3 regions of the Paenibacillus sp. FSL M7-0134 genome follow, and region 2 is predicted to be linked to each of the others. Evidence: riboswitches for the same ligand, from Rfam matches in the RefSeq annotation. Region 2 holds a riboswitch; each other region holds the start of a gene.
The links. A riboswitch is a leader RNA that binds a small molecule or an ion and turns the genes downstream of it on or off. The one in region 2 is predicted to bind cobalamin.

Region 1: another riboswitch for cobalamin. It lies ahead of NSQ58_RS20710 (ABC transporter substrate-binding protein); the one in region 2 lies ahead of metE (5-methyltetrahydropteroyltriglutamate--homocysteine S-methyltransferase).
Region 3: another riboswitch for cobalamin. It lies ahead of NSQ58_RS04005 (ABC transporter substrate-binding protein); the one in region 2 lies ahead of metE (5-methyltetrahydropteroyltriglutamate--homocysteine S-methyltransferase).

What each region holds. Positions count from the first base shown of each region.
Region 1 covers NZ_JBBOXV010000002.1:1,130,238-1,140,047, forward strand. Annotated here, with positions in the region: gene NSQ58_RS20675 (aminotransferase-like domain-containing protein) at 1-588, opposite strand, end outside; gene NSQ58_RS20680 (DMT family transporter) at 721-1,632, shown strand; gene NSQ58_RS20685 (Cof-type HAD-IIB family hydrolase) at 1,771-2,571, opposite strand; gene NSQ58_RS20690 (lipoate--protein ligase) at 2,734-3,735, opposite strand; gene cobD (threonine-phosphate decarboxylase CobD) at 3,900-5,003, shown strand; gene cbiB (adenosylcobinamide-phosphate synthase CbiB) at 4,993-5,964, shown strand; gene NSQ58_RS20705 (histidine phosphatase family protein) at 6,008-6,760, shown strand; cobalamin riboswitch at 6,882-7,075, shown strand; gene NSQ58_RS20710 (ABC transporter substrate-binding protein) at 7,285-8,292, shown strand; gene NSQ58_RS20715 (FecCD family ABC transporter permease) at 8,289-9,335, shown strand; gene NSQ58_RS20720 (ABC transporter ATP-binding protein) at 9,332-9,810, shown strand, end outside.
Region 2 covers NZ_JBBOXV010000001.1:704,429-714,238, reverse strand. Annotated here, with positions in the region: gene NSQ58_RS03040 (PadR family transcriptional regulator) at 1-154, opposite strand, end outside; gene NSQ58_RS03035 (DUF6985 domain-containing protein) at 537-1,070, shown strand; gene metE (5-methyltetrahydropteroyltriglutamate--homocysteine S-methyltransferase) at 1,159-3,477, opposite strand; cobalamin riboswitch at 3,638-3,833, opposite strand; gene nrdG (anaerobic ribonucleoside-triphosphate reductase activating protein) at 4,010-4,507, opposite strand; gene NSQ58_RS03020 (anaerobic ribonucleoside triphosphate reductase) at 4,504-6,453, opposite strand; gene NSQ58_RS03015 (AbrB/MazE/SpoVT family DNA-binding domain-containing protein) at 6,745-7,215, opposite strand; gene NSQ58_RS03010 (glycoside hydrolase family 3 C-terminal domain-containing protein) at 7,450-9,810, shown strand, end outside.
Region 3 covers NZ_JBBOXV010000001.1:924,748-934,557, reverse strand. Annotated here, with positions in the region: gene NSQ58_RS04010 (nucleobase:cation symporter-2 family protein) at 1-1,228, shown strand, start outside; cobalamin riboswitch at 1,918-2,121, shown strand; gene NSQ58_RS04005 (ABC transporter substrate-binding protein) at 2,339-3,919, shown strand; gene nikB (nickel ABC transporter permease) at 3,935-4,864, shown strand; gene nikC (nickel transporter permease) at 4,879-5,694, shown strand; gene NSQ58_RS03990 (ATP-binding cassette domain-containing protein) at 5,694-6,611, shown strand; gene NSQ58_RS03985 (ABC transporter ATP-binding protein) at 6,608-7,384, shown strand; gene nikA (nickel ABC transporter substrate-binding protein) at 7,527-9,152, shown strand; gene nikB (nickel ABC transporter permease subunit NikB) at 9,199-9,810, shown strand, end outside.

The DNA.
Region 1 (9,810 bases), on a different contig from region 2:
AGCAAAATGCTTATCCACGCTAAAATGCTGCGCCATGGCCTCCCGAAGCTCGGCATCGCCCTGTACAGCGGAATAGGTGGCCGCTACTTTCGGATGCTTTTCAAATACCTGTATCATCAGCTCTCCCCAAAATCGGTTGGGCAGGAGAGAGGGGTCAATCAGCGCTTTGGAAAACTGGAAATTCGCATTTACCGATTGAACGCGGCTAAGTCCATCCATTCCTCTCCAGGCTGAAACTGACGGATCATCTGCCGCATGGGCAGATTCGGAGTGAATCGTGAGGTCAATGGACGAATGTCCCGAGTAGCCAGCATATTTTGCATGCCCAGTCGCTTGGGAAGCATGAACGTAATATCCTGATTTGTCTTTTACATAGACCAGTCCCCGTTGCTTCAACTCCTGATATGCCCGGAAAACAGTTAGCCGATGTACACCCAGCTCCTGAGCCAAGCTTCGTACGGACGGCAGCTTCATGTCTGTTTGCCAATCCCCGCGATCAATCCGCACAGTTACATAATGGATAACCTGCTCATACAGCTTTAAGGCATGATCGGCTGGAAAGAGTAGTTCGCTGTTGTTCTTACCCATGCTGTCCACGCTCCTTTCTGTGTATTGTACTATATAGCACTTTAAAAACGTATACAACTGTTCTGTAGTTATACATCTGTTCTGTTCGTCCCCCTGTATGCTTAAAAGCAACTGAAGGGAGAGGGACGTATCATGATAGGTATCGCGTTTACAGTAATGTGTCTTATTTTTGGCACAACGTTTTTGGCCATAAAAGTGGGAGTGGAAGCCGGACTTCCACCATTCCTATCGGCAGGTGTACGTTTTTTCGCGGCAGGGGCGATATTGTTCATTGCTATGAAGCTGACCGGAAAAGTACGATGGTCGTTATTATGGCGTAAGGAAATGTTGCTGATTGGAGCAGGAACGACCTTCGGTACATTTTCAGCCTTGTATTGGGCAGAGCAATATGTCAGCTCGGGGATCGGAGCTATTTTGTCAGCTACCGGGCCGATGATGATCGTCATTTTGCAATCTGTACTGCTACGGCAAAAAACGTCACGGATTACGGTCGTTGGCTGCATGATCAGCTTTCTTGGTGTGGTACTGGTTGTGCTGCCCGGATTGGCGGTTCAGATCAGTGGTCTGTGGCTGGCGGGATGCCTTGTCATTTTGCTGGGGGAGCTGTGTTATTCCGGGGGAGCTCTTTATTCCAAGCGAGTGATGGATGTATTTCGTGAAACGAACCCAATTGCCCTGAATGCGGCGCAAATGATCCATGGGGGATGGATGCTGCTGTTACTGTCTGCGATCACGGAACCGTGGAGTTCTGAGGGGTGGCAGTACCTTCCTGCCATGGGGTCTTTACTTTATCTGATCCTGTTTGGTTCAATGATTGCACATACACTGTTCTACTGGCTCATGGAGCGTACAAATCCCCTGTTTCCGACGACGTGGCTGTATATATCACCGCCGATTGCGGTGGGCTTGGGAGCGTTGTTGTATGGAGAGCATGTAAGCTGGTGGATGCTGGCTGGGGTGCTGCTCATTGTGACCGGACTAATCCTTATGAACAATGGAATTATCCGTCTGGTGAACAGGCGCAAGGTACGTTCTGCTGCCTGATATTTTATAGCGGTCAGGTTATTATATGATCTGACAGAAAAGGCCTCCAAACTGTCGTATGTTACTGATCATGCGACGTTTGGAGGCTTTGTTGTTGTATTACTTTATTTAAGTATTATGGGAGCAGGCACTTTTTGCTTATTCAACATTGAGTACGAATTTGTCGATGGCGTGCTTAACACCGTCTTCGTTATTGCTACGAGTGATGTAATCAGCCAGCTTTTTCAAATCAGGAATGGCATTCTCCATCGCTATGCCGAGACCAGCACATTCAAGCATTTCATGGTCGTTCCAAGAGTCGCCGATAGCAATCGTTTCCGACAGTTCACAGCCAAAATGGTTTGCAAGGAAGGTAAGCGCATGGCCCTTGGTGCCTTCATGATGCATAATTTCCAGAAAATGAGGCTTGGATTTTGTAATGTGAACCTCATTGCCAAGCAGTTCGCGAAGTTCAGGAATTAATTCATCCAACACTTCCGGCTCGTCGATGATCAGCAGTTTAGGAGCCGGCTGCTCTATAACTTTACTGAATACAGGCTCTACAAAATATTCCGTGTTGTTCAGTTCTGTGTAATCTTTGATTTTCTGATTATCTTCACGTGTGTACAATTTGTCATCTATATACGTTTGCAGATGCAGATTGCGTTCTACGCAGAATTCATACAGGCGACGTGCAGCCACGAGTGGAACATAACGCTCATACAGCACGTTTTCGTCCAGCAGGTTTTTAACCAAAGCTCCTTGGTACGTAATGATTGGCACGTTCAAACCAGTTTGTCGAGCAATTTTGTGTGCGGAGGCATAAGCTCGTCCAGTAGCGAGGGTAACCACCACACCTTTCGCTACAGCAGCTTCTAATGCCTGTTGTGTCGCCGGTGTAACTTCTTTCTGGTCGTTAATGAGTGTATCATCAATATCAATGGCAATTAATTTATACATATCGGTATTCTCTCCTTTATCTCTATCATGGGGCAATGTTAAAATTGTATCTTATAATATTCAAAATGACAATATCGCAATGAAAAGGGGACGGCCCCTATAAGAGCCTGTCCCCTTATAACCACTGAAGTGTTGGCTTGAAACGATGGGAAAAAGTAACGGTTAGTCTTCCAAAAATACAAGTCCAACAAAATCGTCCAGCTCAATATTACCAAAATAGTGCTTCAAATCGAGAGAGGATAAGGCTTGACGTACCTCACCTTCATCATAGCGCTTGCCACGCAGGATATTTTCAATATCAGCAACGTCACCCACGCCGAAGAAATCCCCATAGATTTTAATATCACGGACATAGCCTTCCTTAAGATCCATGCGGATATCAATAATGCCGACCGGAAATTTACGTGTGTGCTTGATATTGCTCTCGGGGGATAGACCGTAGTTCCAATCCCACGATTGGTAGCGTTCTTTGGATATTTCATGGATTTTGGCCCAATCGGTATCGGTGAGCTTATATTGAGGTACCTGATCCAATTCTGCACCGAATATGAAACGCAGCAGTTCCTCGCGAAATTGCTCTATGGTCATCTCACGGTCCATCAGTTCGCTGATGTTAGCCACGCGACTGCGGACGGATTTAGTGCTTTTGGATTTGAATTTTTCGGGATTGGCATGCAACGATGCAGCCACATTGTCCAGATTCAGGTTAAACATCAATGTACCGTGGCTGAACATCCGTCCGCGTGTGGCAAATTGGGCGTTTCCTGAAATTTTACGTTCTCCGACCTGCAGATCGTTGCGGCCTGTCATTTCAGCTTCTACTCCCATTTGGCGCAGAGCATCAATAACGGGTTGCGTAAATTTGAGGAAATTATGAAAGGACTCCCCGTTATCCTTGGTAATAAAGCTGAAATTTAAATTACCGAGGTCATGATATACAGCACCGCCGCCGGACAGGCGACGAACGACTTGAATATTGTTATCTCTGACAAACTCGGCATTGATTTCTTCAATGGTATTTTGATGCTTGCCTATAATAATAGAAGGCTGATTAATGTAAAACAGCAGATAGCTGTCGTCCAGCGGAAGATGCTTGAGCGCGTACTCCTCAATGGCAAGATTAATGGCTGGATCGTGTATGCCCTGGTTGTCGATGAACAGCATGTCCATTCCTCCGTATATACAAACTGTGTAATTTTATGTGTGCCTCCTTCTATTGTAACCCAAGTGAGCCATGTACACAAAAGCTCATTTGCATTGACGGGACGCAAAAAGCAGCCTCATAATGGAGCTAAATGATTGGAAACGGCCGGAAAGGATGAGAGGTAATGATAGAGGTTTACGGTCATGGCGGTGACAGGGAAACAGCTGCGGCGACATTCGGCGGGGCTGCTGCTGATTTTGTAGATTTTAGTGCAAATATTAATCCGCTTGGTCCACCGCCGGAGGTGCTTGAGGCGCTGCAACACTCATTTGACACTGTGATTCGCTATCCAGACCCTGGGCATCGGAATTTTAAAAATATGCTCGCACGGCGACTGCATGTTCCACCGGAGTCGTTAAGTATCGGAAACGGAGCGGCTGAAAGTATGGCGCTCCTGCTATTGGGACTGGCTCCTAAGCGTGTGGGTACAGTGGAGCCGTGTTTTTCAGAATATGCGGAGCTGGCTGGCAAATTCGGAGCTGAGGTCAACCGGGTGTACGGGAAGGCCTCGCTTCAATGGAAGGCGGACGTGGAGGACATCCTTCAGCTCATGGAGCAGGTAGATGTTTTGTTTCTTGGGCAGCCGAATAATCCAAACGGTGTGCAATATGGTAAGCAGGAGCTGTGCGAACTGGCAGAAGCGGCTGGCAAAACGGGTACCGTGCTGGTGGTGGATGAAGCATTCATTGATTTTATCCCGCTGGAACGGCGAATCTCACTACTGCCTGTGCTGGATCGTTATCCTCATGTGATTTTGATCCGGTCAATGACCAAATTTTATGCCATTCCTGGCTTGCGATTGGGCTATGCGATTGCTCATCCAGATTATATCCGGCGAATGACGGCCAAACAGGTGACCTGGAGTGTGAATGGATTGGCGTTGCTGGCTGGGGAAGCGTGTTTGAGAAGTGGGCAAGCATATGAGCACCAAACACAGGAGCTGATTGCTACGGAGCGCAACCGCCTGTTGACCGCCTTGGCGGAATGGGGCTGCGGTGTCGTTCCCGGCGAAGCCAATTACGTGCTGGCAAGGGCGCCGGGTACGTGGAGCGCATCGGCGATTCAGCAGGCGCTTGGACAACGCGGAATTCTTATACGTAGCTGTGCTATGTATCCGGGACTGACGACGAGCCATTTTCGAATTGCGGTCAAGGATGCAGAAGCCAACGACAGGCTGCTGTCTGTATTGGGTGAAGTGCTGGAGGAGGAGCAGCGGCGTGACAGTTAGCTTGATTATCCTGGCAGCCTATCTTTTGGACAGGCTGATCGGTGACCCGAGGTGGTTGCCACATCCAGTCATCGGTATGGGACATGCCATTTCAGCATTGGAAAAAGTGATTCGCCGCCAGGCCCGAAGTGACCGGGGGTTGAAACGTGCGGGTATACTGCTTCCACTCATTGTGGCGGGAGGCTCCTTTACGCTCGCCTGGGCGCTATTGCACTTGCTTGCCTGGATCCATCCGTGGTTGTCTGTCGGCGTAGAAATGGTGCTGATTGCGACCACGATTGCTTCCAAAGGACTAAAGGACGCAGGAATGGCAGTATACCGAGCGTTGCAGGCGGATGACCTGGCTGCGGCACGGCGGGAGCTGGGCATGATAGTTGGGCGGGATACGCAACAGCTTGATGAGCCTGAGATTGTACGCGGTACGGTTGAAACGGTCGCTGAAAATATCGTGGACGCGATTATTTCCCCGCTTTTTTATGCCCTGATCGGGGGAGCACCCTTGGCGCTGGCTTATCGTGCTGTGAATACGCTCGATTCCATGGTTGGCTATAAAAATGAAAAGTATCTGCATTTAGGCTGGGCTTCAGCACGTCTGGATGATGTCGCTAACTACATTCCGGCACGCCTGACAGCGGCAATGCTTGTGGTAGCGGCGTGGATGTACAAGCGAGATGCTGCAAGAAGCTGGCGCACAGTCAAGCGAGACGCTCGTCTGCACCCAAGCCCGAACAGTGGCTTCCCGGAATCGGCTGTTGCTGGTGCACTGGGGATTCGTCTTGGAGGCTATAATGTGTATCATGGCGTGCGCTCCTTTCGTGCATACATGGGCGATTGGATACGACCGCTAGAGTCGAAAGATATACGGCATACGATCCAGCTGATGTTCGCCGTGTCCAGTATGTTTGTAGGATTGTGTTTGTTAGGAGCCGCAGGTTGTTTTGCCTTGGGATGGGTGCGGTGAGGAGTGACACACTGAATAATGATCGAGCAGGAAGTGACATTTCTTGAAACAAGATATAGCAGCAAAAAGGAGAGTAGAATACGCACAAAGTCCGAACTCACAGGAGGATAAGGTGCCGTATGATGCTAAAGAAGATCTGCATTGGGACATGGAACTCGTGTTAGTTCGTCACGGCACAACCTTATGGAACAAGGAACGTCGATATCTGGGACACTCCGACTTAGGTTTGCTACCGGGAGCAGAGCAGGAATTAAAGCCTTTGCAAGAAAAATTGCAAGGGCAGTCCTTTGCTCGAATCTATTGCAGCGATTTAATGCGATGTCGCCAGACCTTGCAGATCATTGTGCCAGAATCAGAATTGACGTCTGGAGATTCCCTATCTACTATGTCTCCTATGATGGAACCACGTCTGCGAGAGCTTCATTTTGGCGAGTGGGATGGAAAAACGTATGACATGCTCAAGGATGTGTCTTTGTATCGCGCTTGGATTGATGAGCCACAACGGATAACCCCTCCTGGAGGAGAGTCTTGGACAGATTTTGTGAATCGTCTACGGAAATTTCTTGACTCTCTGTATGAATGGCGTGTTGCTATGGAAGTTCAACCCATGGGTTTGACTGCTGCGCCGCTCTCTGTTTTGGTCGTTACGCATGGTGGCGTAATTCGTCAGTTGGCTTGCATGCTGATACCGGGTCATGATTTTTGGAGTCTGAATCCGAGGCCGGGAGAAGCATTTAGGATTCAATTGAGGCTGGCAGGACGGCACAATTACATAGCAGAAATGCTTCCTCATTAGGTTAGACACCTGCGGATAAAGAGGCTGTTTGGGTTGTAAGCCGCCTCTTTTTAACCTATAATCATCAAGTAAAAGAACGGCTTGACTACCACTTATCAAATATCCAGCAGACGAGGTCGGCGCAGCGTGATGAAACTATGGTTTCCCTTGCCTGCGCTGTTAAAAGGGAAGTCGGTGTGAGTCCGGCGCGGTCCCGCCACTGTAAATGGAAACATGCCCGTTAGTCCTGCTTTATGTGCTACTAAGCATATGAAAGAATTTCAGGACATGCATCTTACCATAAGTCAGGATACCTGCCCGTCCGCCTGTCACCATAATCCTTCGAGGAAAGGATGACGTGTTCGCAGTGACTGTCCATGCGGAAAGAAGCTGCCGCCTGCGCACGATCTGCGCTAACGTGACCCCTGTGTCCTGATATGAGGATGCGGGGGTTTTTTGATAGGAAAAGAAGGCTGGATTTAGAAGATATCTGATGATGCTCAAGTAACGCTCTTAACGATTTTTTTTATGAAGGGGTGCAAATCATGGCAGGAAAAAAAATAAAGGTTTGGACAACAGGTCTATTGGTTCTGATTTTGGCAGTTGTGCTGAGTGCATGTGGCGCTAATGGGAAAAATGCTGAAAATAAAGAGAATCAGACTTCTTCACAGCAGCCAGGAAAGACCGTAACCGCACAAGAGCCTCCGGGCAAAACAGTTTACCCACTCACGGTTAAGGATACAACAGGACAGGAATTTACATTCAAAAAAGCGCCGGATAAAATCGTTTCCGTTTCCCCGGCAGAAACCGAGGCGCTGTTCGCCATCGGGCTGGATAAGGAAATTGTTGGCGTCTCCGACTACTCTGATTACCCGGAAGCAGCTACGAAAAAGCCTAAAGTGGGCGGTATTATGAAACCGAACGAAGAGGCGATCATTGCTGCTAACCCGGAAGTCGTTTTTGCAGGGATATCACTTAGTGAACAGGCTACGACCAAGCTGCGCGACATGGGAATTATGATTTTTAAAACGGAACCGAAGACAGTTGAAGATGTCATGGCTAACATCGAATTGTATGGGAAAATCACCGATCATCAGAAAGAAGCGAGAGCGGTGACTGACAAGATGAGAGCAGATGTAGCTGAAGTGAAAGAAGGAATTAAAAATATCGGTAAAGGGCAGAAGCTGCGGGTATACGTCGAGTTTTCACCAGGCTGGACAGTTGGTAAAGGCGAGTTTATGGACGAGCTGATCACGTTAGCGGGCGGCGAAAATGTAGGTGCCACGCAGAAGGGGTGGTACCAAATTAGTGAGGAAAATATTATTGCTGCGAACCCTGACGTGATTTTGTACAGCAAAAGTGTCAAGGACGACAAAACTGGTCAAACGCTCGGCGAAATCATTAAAGCTCGCAGTGGATGGGATCAAATATCGGCTGTTCGCCACAACCGGGTATTTGCCGTGGATGATAATTTGATTAGTCGTCCGGGTCCACGCGTAACGGAAGGTCTCAAGGAAGTGGCCAAGGGCGTGTATCCTGAAATTTTCAAATGAACCGTAAACTGATCGGCTTTGGAGGAACAGGTCTTGTCCTGCTGTTACTGACGCTACTGCTCTGTCTTGGCATCGGCTCGGCCAAGCTTCCGGTCAGCCAGATCACGGGCATTCTGGTTAACCACCTTCCGTGGTTAGGCGATACGTTTACACCGGATTGGAATACATCCTCAGAGCAAATTATTTTGAAGGTCAGATTGCCACGAGTGTTACTGGGAATGTTGGTAGGAGCAGCGCTGGCGCTGGCGGGAGCCGGATTTCAGGGTGTGCTGCGTAATCCTTTGGCTGATCCGTATACACTGGGGGTATCCTCGGGGGCTTCGGTAGGAGCGGCAGTACTGATTTATTGGGGCCTTCAATTTTCATTTGTTGGCATATGGACGCTGCCGCTAGTGGCATTTACGACCGGAATGCTGACGCTGTGGATGGTGCTGACGTTGGCACGGGAAGGTGGAAAAATTCCGACACAAAGTCTCATTTTGTCGGGTGTGGTGATGCAATCCTTTCTGGGGGCGGTTGTTTCCTTTCTGACAGCCATGTCGAAGGAGACGGTCAATGAAATATTGTACTGGACGATGGGAAGTCTTAGCCTGCGCGGTTGGTCATATACAGGAATCCTTTTACCTTATGTGGTCATAGGACTGGTATTTCTATGGAATCGGGCACGTGTGCTGAATATTTTGGCTTTGGGTGAACGTCAGGCGGCTCACATGGGAGTTCATGTAGATGCGACGAAGCTATCTGTTCTGATCATTTCCACGCTACTGACAGCAGCCGCTGTCTCGGTATGTGGAGTGATTGGCTTTGTGGGACTCGTTGTACCGCATATCATTCGTCTGGTGACAGGGCCTGATTACCGGATGATTGTTCCATTATCTGCGCTCGGTGGAGCTATTTTTATGGCTTGGGCAGATACGGCGGCTCGCACGTTGTTAGCCCCCACGGAAATTCCTCTGGGCGTGATGACGGCCTTTGTTGGGGCACCGTTCTTCGCATATCTCCTGTACCGGAACAAGAAGCTGCGCAGGGGGGAAATGCTGTGACAGAACAAAGTGAACAACAGAAGGTACGTGATCGGGCGTTAGAGGTAGCGGGTCTAACACGTGCCTATGGAGAGTTCCATGCGTTAAAGAATATAAGCTGGAGCGTCGACGAAGGAACTTGGTGGGGGATTATTGGTCCGAACGGCAGTGGAAAATCCACCTTGCTGCATTTGCTTTCCGGTGTAGATCAGCCAACTTCGGGAAACGTTCATATCTATGGCAAAAAGGTCGGTAGCTACAGCAGAAAAGAGCTTTCCCGACTCATAGCCGTACTCCAACAGGAAGGGCTTCCTCCAGTGGGATACACCGTCAGGGAAGTCGTAGAAATGGGACGTTTTCCTCATCAGGACTGGCTAGGCAGGGAAAAGGGTGTTGATGTGGAGGCGATCACGGATCGCGTGCTAGAGCGATTGGGTCTTACCACGCTGGCGGACAGAGCATTGGACCGCTTGAGTGGGGGACAGCGACAGCGTGT
Region 2 (9,810 bases):
GACGGCGGAGCAATGGATATAGGGCTCCCTCAGCTACTTCAATATGACGGGAGACGGCTTGAGCCAACTCGTAGCCATAACGGTCTCTGCGTCCAATTAGAACTAGAACGCACAGTTCCAGTACCCCTTTTTTGAATTGGATGTTCACATTCACGAGCGGTGCTCCCTTCCTGGATGTTATCAATAATTCATAGGTGTCGTTCGGAATAAGGGGAAGAAACGTGTGTTTGTGCATAATTTGTCACGGGTACTAATTATAGAACAGTAGTCAGGTATAATTTAACATCATGTACTGATTAATGCAAGGTACTAAATTTTTAATAATAAAATATTTGTGCCAAAATGGGCAGATTTTCTTTCTTGAAGGCTTTATTGAATAGCGAATGTTGTAGAAAAAAGTATTTTTATTTGGAAATTACTCGAAATATGGCTGGAAGCACAAATAGGATGCTACTTTAATTTCATTCATTAAAATGATAGATTGTAAAGTATTCAATAGGGTTAAATATTACTTTTTATGAAGAGGTGGGTAAAGGGTGGATTGGAAAAATTGGTATATGGAACTGGAACAGGATGATGAGTCTTGGGATGTATCTGAGGAGATTGTTCTGCGTGGTGTAGTACATCTTAATTTTTGCGGGCAGCCCTCGGAAGTAGAAGTCGAATTTATCGTGGGGGCTGACTCCGAAGAACAGGCACAGACTATAGAAGAACCTACACAGTTGCAAAAAAACACATGGGAGCAGTATATGGAATATTCGTCAGCTATTCATCCTCAAGTGTTGGAGTCCATACACCATCATTATGCTGGCATAGTGGAAAAGTACCGGAATGCTTACAGTATATGGGGAGAGGACCCAGATGAATATGCGCCTTATGTGGAGCGGCCGGAACAATTGCTGGATCGAATACAGCTTGTGTCTATACTGATTTCCGACTCATCGGCAAAGGATGAACTGTATTTGAATTTTAGTTGCTCCTGGGATCAAGAACATGGCTTAGGCGTACATATGAAGCAGATGAAAATGGAGCATATTCAAGGCGTTTATACATTATATGACCTAGAATAAATCCCCCTTCCCGGCTTTTACCAAAAAGGGCCGGAAAGGGGAATAGGATATGGTGAAAATGATGGTGCGATTCGATACGATAAAAAGATTAGTTGGATACAGCCAATGCAGCCCGGGCTGCTTGAGCCGCTTGTACCATTAGTCGCAAGGCGGCGATAGATTCCTCCTTGGTGCGGGTTTTCAGACCACAGTCCGGATTAACCCAGAACAAATCTGATGGCAGTACGCGCAGAGCACGCTGGATCATGCTTAGCATTTCAGATACATCGGGGATGCGCGGACTGTGGATATCGTACACGCCCAGACCGATGCCCTTGTCGTATACCTGATCTTCAAAGCTGACAATCAGTTCTCCGTGACTTCGCGAAGTTTCAATAGATATAACGTCGGCATCCATATCGGAGATGGACTGAATCATATGCTGAAATTCGGAATAGCACATGTGCGTATGGATTTGGGTCGCAGGCTCAACGGTGGCCGTGGTCACAAGGAAGGCTTGAACCGCCCAGTCCAGATAGGCTTGCTGTTGTTCTTTTTTCAGTGGAAGCCCTTCACGAATTGCAGGCTCATCGACCTGAATCATGCCGATGCCCGCTTGTTCCAGTGCCTCTACCTCTGCCCGTAATGCCAGAGCCAACTGTAAAGCAACTTGACTACGAGGAATATCGTTACGTTCAAAAGACCAGTTCAAAATGGTCACAGGGCCTGTAAGCATTCCCTTAACAGGCTTGGAAGTTAACGATTGGGCGAATGCCGTTTCTTCCACGGTCATGGGCTGATCAAAGGAAACGTCTCCGTATATAATCGGCGGTTTGACACAGCGGGAGCCGTAGGACTGCACCCATCCGTTTTGCGTAAAAGCAAAGCCGTTCAGCTTTTCGCCAAAAAATTCAACCATATCGGTCCGCTCAAATTCCCCATGAACAAGCACGTCAATGCCAATGTCCTCTTGAATATCAATCCATTCCTTAATTTGCTGTTGGATGAACGCCCGGTATTGCTCGGCTGACCATTCTCCTTTGCGATAGTGCAGGCGGGCCTTGCGGATCTCGGCGGTTTGCGGGAAGCTACCAATGGTCGTCGTAGGCAGTGGAGGCAACTTCAGCTTATTTTGCTGAATCTCACGACGCTCGGCGAAAGGAACGCTGCGTGACAGAGGCTCTTTTGCCAACAGGTCGGCCAGATCGGCAGCTGTCTGTACGCGTGCCGCTGAACTGTTGAAACGGGCTACCGCATCCGCACTTTGCTCAAGCTTGGCGAGTGCGGAAGGATCGTGTTTGCCAAGTGCAGCCGTCAGGACGGCGATTTCCTCCAGCTTTTCATCGGCAAAGGCCAGCGCTTGCACCAGCTCCTTGTCCAGCTTGTGCTCTGCCTCCAGACTGACTGGCACATGCAGCAGACTGCATGATGGCTGTACGATAAGCTGTGCGGCAGTGGTTTGTTCTGCTAACTGACCCAGCAGGGCAGCCACAGCGTTCAGGTCGCTTCGCCATATATTGCGCCCGTCAATAACCCCAGCGCCCAGCGTTTTTCCTTTAGGGAAGCCATGCTGCAATATATGCTGAAGATTTTCGCCATCATCATACACAAAATCAAGACCCAATCCCTGTACCGGAAGTGCGGACAGACGCTCATAATGGTCCAGGCTGCCAAAGTAGGTTTGCAGCATTATATTCAAGGAGGGCGCAGCTTGAGTCAAAGCTTCATAGACTTCCTGAATAATGTCCAAATCCTCTGCCGGGAATGAGGTGGTTAGGACAGGTTCATCGATTTGGACCCACTGAACGCCTTCTGCCGCTAGTTCAGACAGGATACGGGTGTACAGTGGCAGGAAGCTTCGTACGATGGTGGCCAAATCCTTACGATCATAGCCTTTGGATAAGGTAACGAATGAATAGGGGCCGATGAGGACCGGTTTCCCATCAATGCCTAGTTCTCGTTTTGCTTCACGATAAGCCTGTAAGGGTTTATTTTCAGTGAACACCGGGACTGCGTTTGCCAATTCAGGAACGATGTAGTGATAATTGGTATTCATCCATTTGGTCATTTCACTGGCGGTTGCTCCCTTCTGTCCACGAGCGATCCCAAAATACACGGACAGAGGAACCGGACCTGCGGGACGATGGTTGAACCGTTCGGGTACCAGACCGAACATTACAGATGTATCCAGCATGTGATCGTAATAGGAGAAGTCTCCGACAGGAATGCGATCAATCCCCTTGTCACGCTGCTTGCTCAGATGCTCCAACCGTAATCTTTTCATCTCCGTCTGCAGTTCGCTTTCGTTAATGCTGCCGTTCCAGAAGCGTTCCAGTGCTTTCTTCCATTCCCGGTTTTCGCCGATACGCGGATATCCCAGATTACTGCTAATCAAGCCGGACAATTCAGGCCATTCAATAATGGACATGTACTTTTCCTCCTAGTGGGTAGCTGTTTTATTTTTACGTACCAAAAAAGGCATTCTTCCCCCAGAGTTAAAAATAAGTAGGGGAAAGAATGCCTCCGTGATTAAAAAATCAAAAATACGGCGACTGCTCTTAACACCTCCCTATCTTCCGTAGGTACTTGCGATGTTGTTAAAATAGGCAGGTCTCCTGACTTACGGATCATGACTCTCAGCATTCCTTCCCGGTCTGTGGACCAGTGGATATATGAACAGCTGAAAGTTCCCCGTTTACAGTGGCGGGACCGTGCCGGATTTGCACCGGCTTCCCTTTTAAGCCTGATCTGAATAGAACAGACACCTATCTCCAAGCTATGCGGTTAAGGTATGACGAATAATTATGCACTCGTATACTTGTTCACCATCATAAGTGAAACTTACAGGATGCGCAATAGAAACTCCAATGGAAACAGTTAGCTATATGAAAAAAAGACAAGCCTTACCCATGATGGGGACTTGTCTTAGATATATAGCATCTTGCCGGGTAAACTTCGCGTTAAGCCAATGAAACGGTATAGCCTGCCTGAATACTGGCTTTTACATCTACCAGACGCTGGTTGCGACTGCCCCGGAAGGGAAGGGTCAGGTCCTTTTGCTGTTCTACAAAACGACCATCCACAATCACATCGCACAAAAGCGCTAGCTCCTGTCGCTCCTGATCTGTGAGTAAATCTTCATAGACAAAGCCAGTATAAGCCCACACGGTTCGGTCGGGACAGGCCTCGCGGAAGTCACGCACAAATTGCGAGCATTCTGCTGCTGAGAAAAACGGATCTCCCCCGCAGAGAGTCAGTCCGTCCAACAACGGATTATCCATGATGTCACGAATGACTTCCTGTTGTCGTTGGGGTGTAAATGGCTCACCTGCACGGAAGCTCCACGACGCTGGATTAAAGCATCCGGGACAGGCATGACGGCAACCGCTAATAAACACGACAGTGCGCAGGCCGTATCCTTCGTTCAGAGATTCCGGAATGTAGCCACACAAATTCACTTATGTTTCACCCGGTCTCGAACTTCTGCCTGTTTTGCAGCATTAAAGCGAACGGTATAATCTCCTGTCAGATATCCGGTTACCCGACGTAAGCGCTGAAAGTGTGTATGCTCCTCATCTGTGCCGCATTGGGGGCAGCTTGTCCCGATAATCCCTTCATAACCACATTCCGTACAACGATCCACCGGGTGGTTGATAGAGAAATAGCCGATGTTCTGATGCAGTGCGTACTGAACAATTTTAAGAAACGCATCCGGGTTATTCCGCGCGTTACCATCCAGCTCGATGTATGAAATCGCACCAGCGTTGCAGAGGTTATGGAACGGAGCTTCCAAGCTGATTTTACGAGCAGCCGGGAGCGTATAATACACGGGAATATGAAAAGAATTCGTGTAATATTCTCGATCATTTACCTCAGGGATAATCCCGAAATCACGTTGATCCAGCAATGTGAACTTGCCCGACAGACCTTCGGCAGGCGTAGCGAACAATGTAATATTTAAATTGTGATATTCACTCATTCGATCGCAATACACGCGCATGGAAGTGATGATTCGCTGTGCCTCGCGGTATACGAAATCATCCTCCCCGTGGTGTTTCCCGTATAGTGCCTTCATGCACTCAGCCAGCCCGATGAACCCGATCGAAAGCGTACCGTGCTTTAGTACGCTTCCCACCTTATCATCTGGCGCCAGTTGTTCTCCACCTTCCCATACCCCTTCGCGCATCATAAAGTCCGAGGCTTTGGCCGGTTGGCTGGTCTGGATTTGATAGCGATGGATTAGGCCATCCACCGCAATGCGCATAACTTCTTCCAGTCTCGCATCAAAGCGATCACGGTCAGGTGTCAGGCGTTTGCCTGTGCAAATACCATACTCAATGCCAAGCCGCACCAGATTAATGGTATTGAAGGAGAGATTTCCCTTGCCACTCTGCCGGTTTCTACCGAAACGGTCAGAAATGGTGCGGGTACGGCAACCCATTGTCGCTATAATGGTATCCGGGTCATCAGCACGGTAAAAAGGCAAGTTGAAGGTGGCATCCACATTCACAAAATTGGGATACATCCGTCTGCTAGAGCATTCTACTGCCCGTAAGAACAAATCATAATTGATGTCGCCTTCTGCCTGGTTGATTCCCTCTTTGCATTGGAAAATATGCTGCGGAAAAATAGGAGTTTCCCCGCTGCCCAAGCCGCGAATAGTGGCCTCCAGCAGCGATTGAGTAACAAGCCGTCCTTCAGCAGACGTGCACATTCCGTAATTCAGTGAAGTGAATGGAATCTGTCCACCCGCCCGACTGCTCATGGTGTTCAGGTTATGAATGAGCGATTCAGCAGCCTGCCGGGTTTCCGTTTCCGTTTCTTCGCGTGCGAATGCGTATGAACGAGGGCAGACTTCTTGCAAATGGGGATTGGCCATATGTAGTTCGTCGTCAGACAGATGGGATTCTATCTCTTCCTCGAACAACCGAAGTCCCTTGCGCAGATGCTTGCGGAAGGACCGGGCAACGTATGGGGCAAGGTCCCAATCTATTTTATTGGCGGAGACACCTCCGAATTGGCTATTTTGCTGAGATTGGAAAATAATGGCGACCAGTGCCATAGCGGACATAATCGTTTGCGGTGTGCGCACAGAGCCGTTGCCTGTATTGAAGCCGTCTCGCAGTAAACGACCAAACGGGATAAAGATACAATTTGTAGTTCCGAGCGCATATTGGTCCAAATCGTGAACATATACATATCCGTGGTCAATCGCGTTCGTCAGTTCAGGCGGAAGTACCCGCAGGCGCGCATACCATTTGGCATACTCGGACCCAAGCTTGCTCATTTTGCCGCTGAACGATTCTCCATTCAAATTCGCATTCTCCCGCAGCATGTCCAGATCTTGTGCCCCAATGACCCGCTCGCCGATGTCGTATAATTGATGTTCCTCCAGCACCTTCATCGTAAAACCCTCCATATAGTAAAATATATATATTTTTCACAAAAACAACATATTGATGATATCTTGTGTTAACCAATTGTTTCGATCTATATATTGTATATACGTAAACATTGAGAGTATGTGACTATTGTCACATTGATAGGAGTGGGCGGTATAAAAAAGCCAGATACAGAGTAAGGGACACATCCACGGATATGTATCTTACTCTATATCTGGCCATCGTAGTTGCGATGAAAATGATAGGCTTGCGAGTACATAGTATATGATCTTGGGATATTGTTTTGGGAAGGTTTAGAGTAGCTTTTTCAACTGGGACACCCGGCCTTGGGAAATATCTAGCATTTCGGCATATACTTTTTGTGGCAGATTCGGGTGTTCCTGAATCAGCTTGCGTAGCTTTTTTACCATTTCACCTTGCTGCACTCTAGATTGCTTGGGTTGCCAGGTTGTATTGGTTCGGGTCGGCTTAGAATCTTCTTGAGCCTGGATAGCATCGGTGCTTGTGGCATGCACATTTTCATCGGTCTTTAATACCTGGATGCACTCTGCGCAAATAAAGCTGTCGCGAAAATAAGTTAAATGATCCACTGCGCCGCAAAATTTGCAGGAGACACCGGTGTATTTTCTTAGTACAAACCCTTCTTCATCTACGAAAAATTCAAGTGAATCACCGATATTGATATCCATTGTAGTGCGCATTTCCTTAGGGAGTACAATCCGCCCCAATTGATCCAGAGGCCTTGTCATTCCGGTATTTTTCATTAGCGCTTCCTCCTTCAGTGATATATCCTGATTATACCAAAAAATATTATTTTTAGCTTTGTATATTGAAGGTAAAATACAACTTTTTTTGTCTTTATGCTGCGGTCTCTCTTTCAAACAGTATAGGATGTTTTCGGTATTGTTGCCGGGGTACCCCTTTTTAGCTATGATATATTAAAACGCTTTCATAAAAGTACTTTTTATCATCTTAATTAAGCTAAGGAGATGACGGATATGAGTCATGAAACAACGGGTATCGAATATTTATTTCAAGATCCGAAGATTCATCTGGATGAGCGTGTACGGGATCTCGTTTCGCGACTAACCTTGGAGGAAAAGGTTGAATCCATGTTGCAATACCAGCCGGCCATTGACCGATTGGGAGTCGCAGCTTATAAGCACGGTACGGAAGCGGCACACGGGATAGCGTGGTTAGGTGAGGCGACTTCATTTCCTCAGCCTGTAGGATTGGCATGTACTTGGGATACGGAATTAATGCGCCTCATCGGCTCTGTTATCGCAGATGAGGCACGTGTTTACTATCGTCGTGATCCAAAATTAAACGGTCTGACCCTGTGGGCACCTACGGTGGATATGGAGCGTGACCCGAGATGGGGACGCAATGAGGAAGCTTACGGCGAAGATCCGTATTTGACGGGAGAGTTGTCAAAGGAGTTAGTCAAGGGGATACAGGGGGATCATCCGGTATATTTGAAAGCGGTTGCCACTTTAAAACATTTTCTGGGTAACAACAATGAAGTGGACCGGGGAATCGGCTCCTCCAGTATAGACCCACGAAATCTGCGAGAATATTACTTAAGAGCCTTTGAGAAGCCTTTTACAGAAGGCGGCGCCCAGTCGATGATGACTTCTTACAACCTGATTAATGGAACGCCTGCTACGTTATATCATGGGGTTAACGATATTGTCAGGGGCGAATGGGGGATGGACGGCTTTGTCGTAAGTGATGCGGGTGATGTCATGGGGATTGTCAACGATCATCAGTATTACGATTCCCATACGCCTGGCGTGGCCGAATCTATTCGGGCGGGAATTGACAGCATTACAGATGATGCAGAGCTCTCCAAGCAGGCGATTCGAGAAGCTTTGGCGCAAGGAACGCTACAAGAAGAAGACCTGGATCGGGCATTGTTCCATACGTTCCGTGTCCGTTTTCGTTTGGGGGAATTTGATCCGGCGGCAGACAATCCTTATGCCTCAATCGGAGAGGAAGCTCTCCTGACAGAGCAAGCCCGTGAATTGTCGTTGCGTGCGGCGAGGGAGCAGATCGTATTGCTTAAAAATGAGCATGAACTCTTGCCTTTGAACCCTGCCCGGTGCGGCAAAGTAGCGGTCATTGGTACGCATGGCAATGAGGTGTACCGCGACTGGTATTCCGGTACGCTGCCCTACCGGGTTACACCGCTGGAGGCGATTCGTGCCAAGCTGGAAGGCAAGGACGCAAAGGAACGCGTCGTGTACCGTGACGGTAAGAAACGCGTGATCTTGACGGCGGTGAATGACGGAGCGAAGCTCACAGTCGATTCTTCCGGTGAGATGCGCCTGTCCCAGGATGGAGAGCCCACAGTATTGACCATGACGGATTGGGGCTATGGCAGTGTGACGTTACATGATGAGCATCTGGGTACTTACGTGACGAGTGATGAGGAAACGCTCCGTGTTACAGCTGATGAAGCGTATGGCTGGTATGTCAAAGAGGTCTTTGGGCTGACTCCTGTTGGACAAGGAGAGCATCTGTGGACAACATGGAATGGCAAACCAGTGATTGCCGGAACGGAGGGCTCATTAAAGGTAGTGGAGGCTGAAAAATTTGCACTTAACGCTGTAGAGAGTAACGCCTCGACAGTTTTAGGACAGAGCCAAACATTCCAGGTAGAGACGGTGTCAGATGGTTTAGCGGAAGCGATAGCCGCTGCGCAAGCGGCAGATACAGCAATTGTATTTGTTGGAAATCACCCGCTCATCAATGGAAAGGAAGAGAATGACCGTCCAGGCTTGGAACTGGCAGCTTCCCAGCAACGGCTTATCGAGGAAGTGTATCGCGTCAATCCGAATACGATTGTGGTTCTGACGGGCAGCTATTCATTTGCCATCCCTTGGGTTCAGGAGCATATTCCAGCGATCGTATACACGTCTCATGCGGGACAAGAGCAGGGTACAGCAATAGCGGATGTGTTATTTGGAGACTACGCGCCAGCGGGGCGTTTGAACATGACCTGGGTTCAGAGCGAGGATCAATTGGGCGACATCAAAGATTACGATATTATTCGCGGCGGTCGTACCTATCAATATTTTGAAGGTGAATCCTTGTATCCGTTTGGCCATGGATTGACGTATTCGCCTTTTGAATATAATGACCTGCGTACGGATGTCCCAAAGGATAGCGTAAAATCTATTGCTGCACTGGATGCTGTGGATACGCTCCAGGTGTGGGTAGAGGTGACGAATAGGGGCGTAGCTGCTGGTGAAGAGGTTGTACAACTCTATGTACGGCCTGGTGCCTCACGAGTAAAGCGACCATTGAAGACATTGTGCGGTTTTCAACGTATTCGCTTAGAGGCAGGTGAGACGCGA
Region 3 (9,810 bases), 220 kb from region 2:
AATTGTAGGGGGAGCATTGCACCTGACGCCAGCCCAGATGGCTTATTTGGTGGCTGCCGATCTGTTCACTTGCGGGATTGCTACGTTATTACAGATTATGGGCACACGCTTTTTCGGTAGTAGACTGCCTGTCATTTTAGGCTGTACGTTTACGGCAGTAGGGCCCATCATCGCGATTGCTTCGACCTCAAATTTAGCGACAGCGTATGGTGCCATTATTTTGTCTGGTATATTTGTGGTGTTAGCAGCACCGTTGTATGGCAAGCTGCTACGCTTTTTCCCGACGGTGGTTACAGGTTCGGTCGTTACGATTATCGGTCTATCCCTTATTCCGGTGGCGATGAACAATGTAGCAGGGGGTCAGGGCAGTTCGGACTTTGGACAGCCACGTAATTTACTGTTGGCCTTAGTCACACTACTGGTTATTCTGCTTGTGAATCGGTTGGCAAAAGGCTTTTTGCGCTCGATTTCCGTGCTTATTGGTTTGTTCGCGGGCACAGTGGTTGCTTATGGAATGGGAATGGTGCATTTTGCTCCCGTGGCGGAGGCTTCATGGGTGAGTGTTGCACAGCCGTTTTATTTTGGTAAGCCAGAGTTTAGCATTATGGCAGTTTGTACGATGATTATCGTCAATATTGTCAGTATGGTTGAGTCTACAGGCGTTTATTTGGCAGTTGGCAAAGCAATTGATCAGAAGGTGGAGCAGAAGCAGATCGTCAATGGTCTGCGTTCCGAAGGACTTGCGATTATGCTTGGGGGTATTTTTAACGCGTTTCCTTATACAGCTTTCTCGCAAAATGTTGGTCTGATTTCACTCACACGCGTCAAATCGCGAAACGTTATTTTTGCTGCGGGCGGTATCATGGTTGTTCTTGGTTTGCTTCCTAAGCTGGCTGCCTTAACGACAGTGATTCCTAACGCTGTGCTGGGCGGGGCGATGATCGTCATGTTCGGCTCGGTCGCTGCATCAGGCATGTCTATTTTGTCAGAAGTGGATCTACGGAAAGAAAGCAATCTGCTGATCGCAGCATGCAGCATTGCCGTGGGCCTAGGCTCTGCCGTTCTGCCGCAAATGTTCGACCAGCTGCCGAGCTTTGCTAAAATGCTGTTGCAAAATGGCATCGTTTCGGGTTCGATTACAGCGATTGTCTTGAACATCGTTTTGACAAGAAAACAGGGCGAACCGGTCAAAAGCGTGACGGTTCAGGAGGTTCCACAGAAGGTTTGATGATTAGGAATAAATAAACCCTTGCCGTCTGGGGACATATAGATATTGACCCTGTCCGACTGTGCAGTGGCGCTAAAGTTAACTCTTAAGTTGATTTATTTACTAGAGGAATTTGCTAGAGTAGTGGGCGAGGTCGTGGTATAATTTACCTTATGGATTTTGAATAGTGGTGGATGTTTTCGGACTACGGTGCAGCTTCCCGAAAGGGGGTGAAGCCGATGGTTACACTTGTGTCGTGCTACGATGTGGTGCGTTGGATGGTTACGTTACTAAGCCTGGTGTTTAGTATTCGTAAACTTTATCGCTGGCTACGTCGAAAATTTCGGAACAAGCGAAAACCCACCGCGTAATTAGGTTGGCCCCTAACGGTGGGTTTCGTTTGCATTAACATTTAGTTATGCAGCGCGCCGTGGTGGTGATCCACAGCCTTTCAAGTCCTAAGAGTCTTTGCCGTTGGCGCGGCGAAGACTCTTTTTAGTATACGGACACGATGATTATCTATATACCTAATTTTAGCACGTTCATTTCGTGCACGCAATGAATAGACATCACCTTCATTCTCGCCACATCGTTCAAATTTAAATTATTGTGCAGCATTTATTGACAAGCCTGTGACAACAAAATAAGATCGTAATGGAAAGAAATAAAGGAAGAAAACAGGTGTGAGCCGGACGACTCTATGTACGGGGTTTTGCTGAGACCATGTAGATGGTTGTTGAGCGTGTTCACTTAAAAGGGAAGTTCGGTTGATTCCGACACGGGCCCGCCACTGTATACAGGCATCAGCAGGATACTGCTGGAGCTTTCAGAACAGCCACTGGAACTGTGAAGAACCGGGAAGGCCTGAAAGATGCGCCTGGAGTCAGGAGACCTGCCTGTTTTGACATCACTGTCAGACCCACGGGATGCTGGGGAGGTGGTTAGGCGTGCTGCATACGGAATGTCTGAAACCGATCTGATCCCTTCTATGTTTTTGGAGTTGGCTTCGAGGTGAGTTTTGACATTTTATAATGAAAGCATTTCTGACTGCTGATCAAGTGGTCCGGAATGCTTTTTTCGCGTTTTGCGTTAGGTTTATATGATTTTACAAGATAGAGGGGGATTCATTGAATGATTAGCAATCGTAGCAGGCGTTCATGGTTGATATGTACAGGGGTGATGCTGCTGCTGGCAGTTATGGCTCTTTCGGGATGTGCCAGCAATAAGACGTCGGATAGCTCCGGCAAGGGTGAAAACGCGTCAGCACAACAAACAGCGACAGATAAAAAGCTGGTAATGGCGTATACATGGAAACCGTCAGGCGTTGACCCGCACGGAGATAATAGCTGGGATGTGATGCGATCCGGTGCAGGTGAGACACTGGTACGTTTGAATGAAAAGCTGGAGCCTGTGGCTTGGCTGGCAAAGGAGTGGAAGCAGGATAGTCCTACAGTTTGGACGTTCAGCTTGCAGGATAAAGTCACTTTTCATGATGGAAAGAGTATGGATGCAGTAGGTGTAAAAGCGTCTTTGCTGCGCTCTATCGAGAAAAGCCATCTGGCTAAGGATTTACTGAATGTGAAGTCCATTGATGTAAGCGGCCCGCTGGCTTTGAAAATCACGACAAACCAGCCGAACGCGGCGCTGGTGTCCAATCTAGCTGATCCATCGACAATTGTACTGGATGTGGCATCGATGAAAGATGAGCAGAGTTACCCAGCGATGACAGGCGCCTTTAAAATCAAAGCGTTCAACAAGGACCAATCGTTGGTCGTAGAGCGTTATGACGGATATTGGGGCGAGAAGGCACGACTGGCTGAAGCGACGATGAAGTTCATTACGGACGGGAATTCGCGTCTGATGGCGCTGCAATCCGGCGAGGTGGACGTAGCGACGGATATTCCGGTTGATAACGCAGAGGTACTGAAAAAGAACGACAAGCTACAAGTGCTGTCGGCTCCCTCCTTGCGCACCCATATGATCGTGTACAATATGGAATCGCCAGTATTCAAGGATGCGGCGAACCGTAAGGTGGTGGACAGCCTGATTCCGCGCACATCGATTGTGAGCGCCGTCATGAGGGGCTTCGGTACGGAAGCAAGTAGTCCGTTCCCGAGCATTCTTCCCTTCGGTAAAGTTGAGCGTAAAGCGCTGGATGGAACGGCAGAGCAGCTGTTGACGAAGGATGGCTGGCAGAAGGACGCTCAAGGGACATGGACTAAGCAAGGCAAGCCGTTCGAGGTTACGCTGCTGACTTTCCCTCAGCGTCCAGAGCTCTCTGTTATGGCTGAGGTCATCCAAAGCCAATTGCTGAAAGAGGGAATCCAGGTCAAGATTCGCAAGGTGGAAAATATCGACGAGGCGTTGACCAAAAACGATTGGGATTTTGCAATGTACAGCATGCTTACTGCTCATACAGGAGAGCCGCAATATTTTATGGACATGTTTTATTCTTCGAAAAGCGAAGCCAATGTAAGCCGGTATAGTTCCAAACCGCTAGAGAGTATTCTTAACAGCTTGAAGCTGGCGAAGGATACAGCGCAGCGTAATGCTGTGACACTACAAGCGCTGGATATCATCAATGCGGATTTGCCACAGTCGTTCATTGTGCATCCTGATAATGTGTTTGGTGTGAAAAAAGGGGTGGAGGGTTTTACACCCCATCCGATCGAGTATTACTATATTACAGCGCAATCTGATATTACGGAATAACGAGCTGCGTATCCTATGATTCGTTTTATACTGGAACGTGTGGCGCAGCTGCTCATCATTGTATTCGTTGTATCCACGCTGACTTTTGTACTGATGCGGCTCGCTCCTGGTGACCCTGCTACTATTTTGCTCACCGCGCATAATGTCCCTGCCTCTGAGGAGGCGTTGACGACGCTACGGCAGGAACTGGGCTTAAACGAGCCGCTTCATATTCAATATGTGAACTGGCTGCGAGATGTGTTCACGGGGCATTGGGGCACCTCGTATGTATCCAAGGAATCCGTGCTAGCCGAACTATGGAACAGACTGCCTGCTACTGTGGAGCTAGCTGCTGCGGGCTTTGCCGTCATGACGGTGCTTACGCTGGGGCTGGGACTGGCTGCCTCGCTAAAAATCAGCGGCCCACTGGATCGTCTGGGCAGGCTGTTTGCCCTGCTGGGATCGTCGATTCCCTCTTTTTGGCTTGGTTTTCTGTTGATCTATCTATTCTCCGTTCGCTTGGGCTGGCTCCCATCCATGGGAAGGGAGGACTGGACACATCTAGTGCTCCCAGCGCTGACTCTTGGCGCAGGTTTGGGAGCGGTGCAAGCCCGTGTACTGCGCGCTCAAATGCTGGAGCTGGGTGACCGGAATTTTGTGAAAGCAGCGAAGGCTCGAGGCTTTTCGCGTATGCATATCCTGTTTTTTGAGATATTTAAGCATGCGGTTCTGCCTATGATTACACTGCTAGGTACCAATCTATCATTTATGCTGGCAGGTAATGTCATCGTCGAGACCATTTTTTCATGGCCGGGGTTAGGTAAGTATTTTATAGATGCGATTACCCAGCGAGATTATCCGGTGATTCAGGGGTATGTTATTTTTGCCGTATTTTTAATTGTAGGTGTTCAGTGTTTGGTGGATTTGGTCCAGACGGCGATAGATCCGAGGCTACGTTTGCGTTAAGGGGGAAGCTGAAAATGAAAAAGATACGGCTTTCCTTTCAAGGGAGCTTGCTGGCAGGAGGCGTACTTTTTGGTCTGATCGTGCTGCTTGGGTTATTGGCTCCATGGGTCGCTCCTCATGATCCTCTTCAAGTGGATCTTTTGAACCGTCTGGCACCACCCAGTCGGAAATATCCTTTCGGTACGGATCATCTGGGTCGGGATGTGCTGTCACGGCTAATTTACGGGATTCGGACGAGCGTGCTAATCGCATGTGCAATTACTGTAGCTACGTTGTGCTTCAGTCTGCCTATAGGGTTGCTCATTGGTTATGTGCGTGGACGTGTAGATCAGCTGATCATGCGGGGAATCGATGGCGTATTGGCTTTTCCTGATATTATTTTAACGGTGGCAATTGTGGGCATTTTGGGCCCGGGTTTTGTTAACATGACCCTTGCGATTATTGCGGTACGGTGGGCGGGTTATGTCCGGTATATCCGTAGTCTGGTTCAAAAAGCCTGTCAGGAGGACTACGTTCGGTATGCCCGTTTATCCGGCAATTCACACGCGCGTATACTGAGACGTTATGTATTGCCACAAGCGTTGCCGCAGTTGTTGGTTTATGCGGTATGGGATATCGGACGCGTGGTGCTGATGATCGCTGGGCTGTCCTTTCTTGGACTGGGTGTACAGCCGCCCAAGCCAGAGTGGGGCGTGATGCTGCATGATGCAACCTCATATTTTCAGGTGGCTCCGCATGTCATGATTTTCCCAGGCTTGGCGATTATGCTATTCGTACTTGCCTGCCAGCTTTTGGGCGACCGCTTTTCGGAAAAGGGGGCGACCAAATAGTGGGAGATCAAATAGCCCTTGGGGGCAAGGATACGATAGAACAAGTGGCAGGGCGAAAACCGTTGTTACACGTGGAACATTTGGAAATCTGCCGCACAGGCGTAGGAGCAAGCGGAAGTGGGAGCAAACCACTGCTGCGGGATGTGAGCTTTTCCATATATTCAGGGGAGATTGTGGCCCTGACCGGACCGAGCGGGTGCGGCAAGAGTCTGACCGCACACGCAATCGCAGGCATGCTGGAGCCAGGTATCGGTGTTACGGAAGGGCGTATCTACTATAACGGGGAAGACACTCTCCCGTTCCAGGAACGGCGCTGGCAAAGGCTGCGCCGAGAGGATATTGCCCTGCTCATTCAACAATCGCTGAGCGGGTTGAATCCGATCCGGACTGTCCGCGCCCAGCTGATGGATACGCTTAGACTGCACGGGCGGCGTCGGATGCCGCACGACCAGATGGAGCCGGGGCACGCTGGTGCTGCCCCATCCCACACTGCACCGCAGCAAGTCCACCCGCTGGGCGTGCTGCCACGGATGCGGCAGATGCTGATCCGTGCCATGGAGATAGCCAGAGGAGGCGCTACTCCAGTGCGGGAGGCCTATTTGCGCTCTCTGCTCCGCAAGGTTGGGTTTACAGATCCTGAGCATATTTTGTCGTCATATCCTTTTGAACTAAGCGGAGGCATGTGTCAAAGGGTGCTGCTGGCTGCAATGTTAAGCTCAGGTCCAAGCCTTTTTATTGCCGATGAGCCTACTACGGCGTTGGATGTTATCAACCGCGACAAGGTTTTGGCATTGCTGCAACAATTGAGAGAAGACTTTGATCTCACCATATTGTTGATTTCACATGATCGCCAAGGTATGAGCCGCATAGCAGATCGAGTGTTGGAGATGAGCCCGGAAGGAAGGATGCACCAGTGATGCTGGAATTGAAGAATGTGACCAAAGCATACCCTGTCCGCAAACGGAGAAAAGGCTGGTTCAGCACGCAAGATAGCGAGCAGGCCGTGAAAAAGGTGAGTCTGGAGTTACGGCAGGGGGAGTGTCTTGGATTGGTTGGAGAAAGTGGAAGTGGCAAAAGCACGCTGGCACAATGTATTCTAGGGCTGGAGTCGTTGACCTCAGGGGAGATTTGGCTGGATCATCAGCCTATACATTTCGAAAAGACGAAGGACGTTCAGCTGTACAAGCGAATCCAGTTGGTTGCACAGGATTCGTCCTCCTCATTGCATCCTCGTATGACCATTCGAGATATTTTAATGGAGCCGATCCACAACTATTTTCCTGAGCTAAAAGCACAGGCGCTGGATATTTGTCTGTCTCTATTGGAATCAGTAGGAATGGAGGCTGACAGTCTGGAAAAATACCCAGCACAGCTGAGTGGCGGGCAAAAACAGCGGGTATGTATTGCCCGAGCGTTGGCGGTGGAGCCGGATATTATCTTGTTCGATGAATCGATCGCCAATCTGGATACGACAACGCAGTCTTCTGTACTGGACATGCTCAAAAGAATGCAGATGGAACGTCAGTTGTCCTACCTATTCATCACTCACGATCTCCAATCTACTCGCCAGTTTTGTGATCGAGTTGCCGTCATGGTTCAGGGGGAGATCGTGGAAATCTTTAAGGAATGGGATGAAGACTTGTTACAGCATGAGTACACGCGTACTCTGTTTCAAGCGTTGGAGAATTAAGCCATAAATTTAATATTATACAAATTTAAAATAAATAAGAGGATTGCTTGTCGAATATTGTTGACAAAATAGAACGTGGTACCTATTCTAAATATGATTATGATAATCATTATCACATATATAGAAAAGGGGAAATACATTGATGTCCGTTCGACACCGCAAGACTGCCACCCTTATGTTGGTGGCGCTCCTCTTATTATCCGTTGTTTTGGGCTGCGCGAAGCAGGAAAAAACCCCTGCATCCACCTCTACTGACGGAGCTGCCAATGAAAAGTCGATCACGCTATCGTGGCCGCGTGACATTGGTACGATGAATCCTCACGTATACAATCCTTCCCAACTTTTTGCACAATCCATGGTCTATGAGCCGTTAGTCAGCTACAAGCAAGGAGGCAAGCTGGAGCCTGCTTTGGCTGAATCCTGGACTATTTCCAAGGACGGCAAAATATATACGTTTAAGCTGCGCAAAGGTGTGAAATTTTCGGATGGAACGCTATTTAATGCGACCATTGTCAAAAAGAACTTTGACGCTATTATGAAAAATGAGAAAACGCACAGCTGGCTTGGTATAGTAGGCGTTCTCGACAAAACTGAAGCTGTAGATGACAGCACCTTCCGAATGACGCTCAAAGAGCCATACTACCCAGTGCTTCAGGATTTGTCTGTCGTTCGCCCGTTCCGTTTTCTGGGTGAAGCGGGGTTCCCGGATGATGGAGATACGTCCAAAGGAATCAAGAAACCTGTAGGTACAGGACCTTGGATGCTGGATGAATACAAGCAAGATGAATATGCAACCTTTAAGCGTAATCCGAACTATTGGGGTACTGCACCGAAGGTGGATAAAATTACGGTAAAAATCATTCCCGATGGCGAAACCCGTGTAATGGCCTTTGAAAAAGGCGACCTGGATCTGATTTATGGAGAGGGTGTCATTAGTCTGGATGCTTTCAAACAGCTTCGCGACACGAATCAGTATGTTACCACGCTGTCCGAGCCTGTAGGTACAAGAAGCCTGTTACTCAACTCATCCAATCCCAAGCTGGCAGACCTTCGGGTACGTCTGGCACTCCAGCATGGCTTTAACAAGCAGGCAATGGTGGAAGGTGTAACCTCGGGGCTGGAGGAAACAGCGGATACGGTTTTATCCAAAAACTATCCGTATACGAATGTAAACTTACAGCCTGTTGGCTATGATGTGGAAAAATCCAAATCGTTGCTGGATGAGGCTGGCTGGAAGCTGCCCGCAGGCGGTACAGTACGGGAAAAAGACGGACAACAGCTGGATTTTGAGCTGATTTTTGATAAGACTGATCCGATCCAAAAGGCGATGGCTGAAACCATTCAGGCTGAATGGGGAGAATTGGGTGTCAAAGTGAACCTGACCGGACTGGAGCTGACGGTTCAAATTAAGCGCCTTAGATCCAACCAGTTTGATCTGTACTTCTGGTACAACTATGGTGCACCTTATGATCCGCATTCCTTTATTAATGTCATTGCCAAGAAGAGCTTCGGAATTTCCGAGGTGCTGAGTGCCCTCCCGATGAAGAAAGATCTGGATCAGCAAGTACACGAAGCGCTCTCATCGACAGATGAAACCAAGCGTCAAGAGCTGTATGCTTCGATTCTGAAGACGCTTCAGGAGCAATCTGCCATTGTGCCTATTTCTTATATTAAGAAAACGGCAGTGTACCAGAAAAAGATTACAAACTTTGTATTCCCGGCTAATCGGGATGAAAATCCGTTTGAGGGAATTGAAATCGGAAAGTAGCTGAAGCCGATAGGTAACGGTAGTTTACAGGATAGGAGGACAACTCATGATCAGCTATATCGGGAAGCGAATGGTAGCGGTCATTCCTATTGTTCTCTTTGCCACCCTCGTTACCTTTGCACTGATTCATATTTCACCAGTTGATCCGGCCGAGGCTTATTTGACGGCTGCTCATATTTATCCTACTCCAGAGATTCTGGAGCAGAAAAGGCATGAGTTCGGGCTGGATCAGCCTTTGCTGACGCAGTATATGCATACACTTCAAAGAATCAGTCAATTGGACTTTGGTACTTCGTATCTGACCAACAAGCCGGTGTGGGATGAGGTCAAGGTTCGGCTGCCCGCCACTTTTGAATTGGCTGTGAGCAGTATGGTGCTATCTATTGTGGTGAGTATTCCACTGGGCGTGCTGGCGGCGATGCGTAAAAATGGATGGATCGACATGCTTAGTCGAGGAATTTCATATTTTGGCGCATCTATACCCCAGTTTTGGCTGGGATATTTGTTAATCTTCTTTTTCTCTGTCCGATTGGATTGGCTCCCTGTAGAGGGGCGAGGAACGTGGCAACATCTGGTGTTGCCCACTTTGACCCTGTCGCTGGTTCTGATTGCTTTATATACGCGCCTGCTGCGTTCCAGTGTGTTGGAGCAGCTTCAG